Regions from separate parts of the Paenibacillus sp. LPE1-1-1.1 genome, predicted to be linked through region 2. Evidence: a T-box and tRNA genes for the amino acid it is inferred to sense, from the RefSeq annotation. Region 2 holds a T-box; the other holds one or more tRNA genes.
The links. The T-box of region 2 lies ahead of tyrS (tyrosine--tRNA ligase). A T-box ahead of a tRNA ligase gene usually reads a tRNA of that ligase, here a tRNA-Tyr.
Positions count from the first base shown of each region.

Region 1: it encodes a tRNA-Tyr, which carries the amino acid that the T-box ahead of tyrS (tyrosine--tRNA ligase) is inferred to sense. The anticodon was not compared.

Region 1 is NZ_JBEGHY010000034.1:56-2,515, forward strand. It holds partial or broken rRNA gene MRBLPE1_RS23170 (23S ribosomal RNA) at 1-69, shown strand, start outside; tRNA gene MRBLPE1_RS23175 (tRNA-Met) at 260-336, shown strand; tRNA gene MRBLPE1_RS23180 (tRNA-Val) at 359-434, shown strand; tRNA gene MRBLPE1_RS23185 (tRNA-Asp) at 470-546, shown strand; tRNA gene MRBLPE1_RS23190 (tRNA-Phe) at 563-638, shown strand; tRNA gene MRBLPE1_RS23195 (tRNA-Tyr) at 677-761, shown strand; tRNA gene MRBLPE1_RS23200 (tRNA-Lys) at 779-854, shown strand; gene ssuE (NADPH-dependent FMN reductase) at 992-1,543, opposite strand; gene MRBLPE1_RS23210 (glycosyltransferase family 4 protein) at 1,733-2,460, shown strand, end outside.
Region 2 is NZ_JBEGHY010000001.1:402,168-404,627, forward strand. It holds gene tyrS (tyrosine--tRNA ligase) at 73-1,326, opposite strand; T-box leader at 1,384-1,686, opposite strand; gene MRBLPE1_RS02035 (transglycosylase domain-containing protein) at 1,807-2,460, shown strand, end outside.

The sequences.
Region 1 (2,460 bases), on a different contig from region 2:
ATAGGTTCGGGGTGGAAGCACAGCAATGTGTGCAGCTGACGAATACTAATCGGTCGAGGGCTTATCCTAAAACGTTTGAGAAGCAAACTTACATCGTAAGCATACGCTTAAGTTTGCCCCGGACCCATACATCCGGCAGACAGCAGCTAAAAAGGTTTCAGCAAACCTAAACTTTCGTATCCAGTTTTCAGGGCGTAATGTTCTGACTTTGCACGCGTCCCCGAACGCTGCAAACGACAATTATTCGGGGGACAAGCGTGGCGGTGTAGCTCAGCTGGCTAGAGCGTACGGTTCATACCCGTGAGGTCGGGGGTTCGATCCCCTTCGCCGCTACCATTACCTTTTTAACGTAACATCTGGAGGATTAGCTCAGCTGGGAGAGCATCTGCCTTACAAGCAGAGGGTCGGCGGTTCGATCCCGTCATCCTCCACCATATTTACTTATTCGGTTTGATGACCGGATCCACTTGGAGCTGTGGTGTAGTGGCCCAACATGCCTGCCTGTCACGCAGGAGACCGCGGGTTCGAATCCCGTCAGCTCCGCCATTTTTCTTTAAAGTAAGGCTCGGTAGCTCAGTCGGTAGAGCAGAGGACTGAAAATCCTCGTGTCGGCGGTTCGATTCCGTCCCGAGCCACCACTTTATTTTTCGTTAATACGGAAAATAGGTAATAGCATGGAGGATTAGTGAAGTGGCTAAACACGGCAGACTGTAAATCTGCTCTCTCTGAGTTCGGTGGTTCGAATCCATCATCCTCCACCAGTTTTTTTACACATCATGAGTCATTAGCTCAGTTGGTAGAGCACCTGACTTTTAATCAGGGTGTCGTAGGTTCGAATCCTACATGACTCACCATTTTTTCTAACAATGACATCGTAACCGGGATCCTAGGATTCACGGTTTTTTTTGACTTTATCGAACACAAAATAAAAGGTGCATGCGATTAGGGACAGATAATGTCTCAAGCATGCACCTTTTTTTAATTATCAAAGCTATTTACTGCGGAGAGTAAGCTCGCGCGCGAGTTCATTTACCGTTTCGTTTAATCGAAGCGTAAGTTCTTCATTAATTTCAAAGACAGGTTCTTCATTCGGCTCTTGGGTACGATTAATTTGGGAATCGACCGCATAAACGCCGCTTACATATATTTTGGCGCCCATGGATGCGAGTACCGGCTTAAGGGAATAGTCAATAGAGAGAAGATGCGCGATGGTACCGCCTATAAACAATGGGGCAATTATTTTACCGTCTAGCCCTTTTTGCGGGAGCAGATCCAAGAACGTTTTCAGAACGCCGGTAAAGGAAGCTTTGTAAACAGGGCTGGCAATGATGACAGCATCGGCATTCTCAACTAATTTGTTGGCCTCTACTATTGCGGGACTGCCAAACTTTGCATGAATAAGATCTTCAGCGGGCAAGGATACGACCGTAATAAGATCTACGGCAATATTTTTCTCAATAAGCTGCTGTTCAACATACTGCGTGATCCCGTTTAAACGTGATGAAGCATTTGGGCTTCCGGAAATAATAACGATATTCGGCATGAGCGCACTCCTCTTTCGACTACATAATGGTGAGAGCAAATAATACATTAATCCGATAAGTAAACTATGGATAAATATTACCATGAATGCTGATTTCGGTCAAATAGGTATGATTTGTTTCTTGTATTTTATCGATATAAGGGAACAATGTATACACAAGGTAATTAAACAGAAAAAGGGGTAGTTGCAATGGTATATGGACTGGCGGCTTTGATTAGCTTTGCGATTGTATTTGCAAGCGTACCTCCGCTACGGGTCTTTGCGCTGCGTCTTGGCTTTGTAGATCGTCCAAATCAAAGGAAGATACATAATAAGCCGATTCCTCTAATGGGGGGAGCGGCTATTTTTGTTGGCTGCGTAATTGCTATGTTTATTTTTATAGGCTTCACTCCGCTGACCTGGACCATTGTTTCCGGAGGATCCCTGCTCGTTGTCGTCGGACTCCTAGATGATGCTTTTAAAGCAAAGGGGAAAGACTTTCCGGTGTGGCCGCGCGTGATTCTTTATATGGGTGCGGCATCGATACCGACTTTTTTTCACATCAAAATTGCGGGTATCGCGAATCCGTTTACCAGCTTGTTTTTATCGTTTCCGGACTGGCTCTCCTGGCTCACGACAATGCTCTGGGTATTTGCCTTGATCAATATGATCAATTTTATAGACGGCGTTGACGGACTGGCTTCGGGCGTATGCACGTTATCCGCGCTTACGCTTTTGACCGTGGCCTTAATCAAAGGGCAGCCGAGTACCGCCATTCTTGCCATAATCGTTGCAGGCGCATGCTTTGGTTTTTTGGTGCACAATTTTTATCCTGCCCGGATATTTATGGGGGATGCAGGTGCGACTTTTTTGGGTTATACACTAGCGGTCATTGCGGTTGACGGGACGTTCAAAAGAGCGACGTTCATCACTTTGCT
Region 2 (2,460 bases):
AAACAAGCTATTTGTTTCTAAAAAAATAAAGCTTGTTGAATTTTATCGATTCAACAAGCTTTGTTAGAACAATTAAGCTAATTTAATTTTTACGAATTTTCGTTTGCCGACTTGAAGGACATCGCCATCCTTAGGGGTAACATTAGCATTGATATCTGTAATTTTCTCTTCATTTATACGAACGGCGCCTTGCTGTACGCTTCGTCTAGCCTCACTGCTGGTAGCTTGCAGCGCAAGCACGGTAAGCAGCTTCACGATATTAATGCCGCCATCAGACAGTTCTTCCTTAGAGAGATTCACCTCTTCGATTTCATCCGGAAGCGCACGCTGCTGGAACACCGTAATAAAATGGTTTTCCGCTGACTTGGCTGCCTCTTCGCCATGGTACATTCGGACGAATGTCGCTGCGAGCTGCATTTTCGCATCACGCGGATGTACGGTACCTTCCTCCAGCCCAGTCTTCAAGGCTTCGAGCTCCCCATTGTTCATATCCGTTGCAAGCTCGTAGTATTTAAACATCAATTCATCGGGTATGGACATCGATTTACCATAGATCTGATTCGGCTCTTCGTCGATGCCGATGTAATTACCCAAGCTTTTGCTCATCTTGTTCACGCCGTCCAAGCCTTCGATCAACGGAGTCGTAATGGCAACCTGTGCAGGCTTGCTGTATTCCTTCTGCAGCGTTCTGCCCATCAGCAGATTAAATTTCTGATCCGTGCCGCCTAGCTCGATATCCGAATCAAGAGCTACGGAATCATAGCCTTGCATAAGCGGGTAGAAAAACTCATGGATACTGATTGGCAGGCCGGTCGTAAAGCGTTTCGTGAAATCATCGCGCTCCATCATGCGCGCTACCGTTACTTTTGCCGCCAAGTTCACTACTTCTGCAAAATTAAGAGGCGCAAGCCACTCTGAATTGTAGTATAGCTTTGTTTTCTGCGGATCTAATATTTTGTAAATTTGTTTCTGGTAGGTTTCAGCATTTCGCTTTACATCTTCTTCGGTCAGCTGTTTGCGCGTTTCCGATTTTCCCGTAGGGTCGCCGATCCTTCCCGTGAAATCACCGATTAAAAGCTGAACCTGATGGCCTAGCTCCTGGAATTGACGCAGCTTGTGAAGAACCACGGTATGGCCGATATGAATGTCCGGCGCAGACGGGTCCAAGCCAAGCTTTACTTTCAACGGCGTCCCTGTTGCGACGGCATTCGCTATTTTGTTCTTCAATTCATCCTCCGGAACGATTTCGACAACGCCGCGCCGAATGACAGCCAGTTGGCGCTCAACCTCATTTTGCTGTTCCAGCGTTAAACTTTCCCACTTCACCATAAAACTTTTCCTCCCTCGTATGCGTCTATATAGACATAAAAAATCCTTCTTGCCCCAAGGGACGAGAAGGATTAGCTCGCGGTACCACCCTCGTTAGAGTACGTCTTCTTTATAGAAAAACGAAAGAAGTACTCTCACTTCGTTGTTGATAACGGAGACGGTCTCCGAAGTGAACTACTACGGCTGGCTCAGCCACCCAGAGGCCTTTGGCCCTGTATGCACTGAAGCTTCATCAGCTACGGTTCCTTCACTTAGCTCCAGGCGGTAATTCAACATACGGCGCATACCGGTTCACACCACCCACCGGCTCTCTGCAATGACGATTCGCAGTCTACTCATGCCCTTCAAAGCATTGATTGGATAAACATTATTGAATTTATACCATAGCATTCTTAGGATGTCAATGCGGTTAAAGAATGCGCTACTTTGACGATTTATGTTATAATGGGTGTGCAATTTGGAGGAGGAGTCAAAAAAATGCAAGAAGAACGTCAACAAACGCCGGCCAAAAGAAGCAAATGGCGTACATTCGGAATCGTAACTTTTATAACAGTAAAATGGATGGTATATTTCGGAATTTTCATTGGCTTGCTGGCAGGCGGCGCCGTTACCGGCTATGTCGCTGCCCTCGTGAAAAATGAAGAAGTAAGACCAAGAACCGTTATTGAAGAGAAAGTCGGCGAAAATGCCATTACCGGATTCGTTTACTTCAATGATGATTCACTTGTCGGACAGCTAAGAACGTCTGAGGACCGAATGATTATTACATATGATGATTTGCCGCCACAGGTAATCAATGCGGTACTTGGCATTGAGGACAATAACTTTTTCGAGCATAACGGCGTAGACATCAACGGTCTTGGACGTGCAGTGAAGCAGAAGCTTTTGAATGAGGAAACGCAAACCGGAGGAAGCACGCTCACGCAGCAGCTAGCACGCCGCGTATTCCTAAGCCTAGACAAAACCGACAGCCGTAAAATTAAAGAAATATTTTTGTCGCTGCGCATGGAAAGATATTTAACCAAAGAAGAAATACTAGCCGCATACTTGAATAAGGTTCCTTTCGGAAACGGTTCAAGCGGTTACAATTTATTCGGGATTAAAGCAGCTGCCAAAGGGATTTTTGGCATT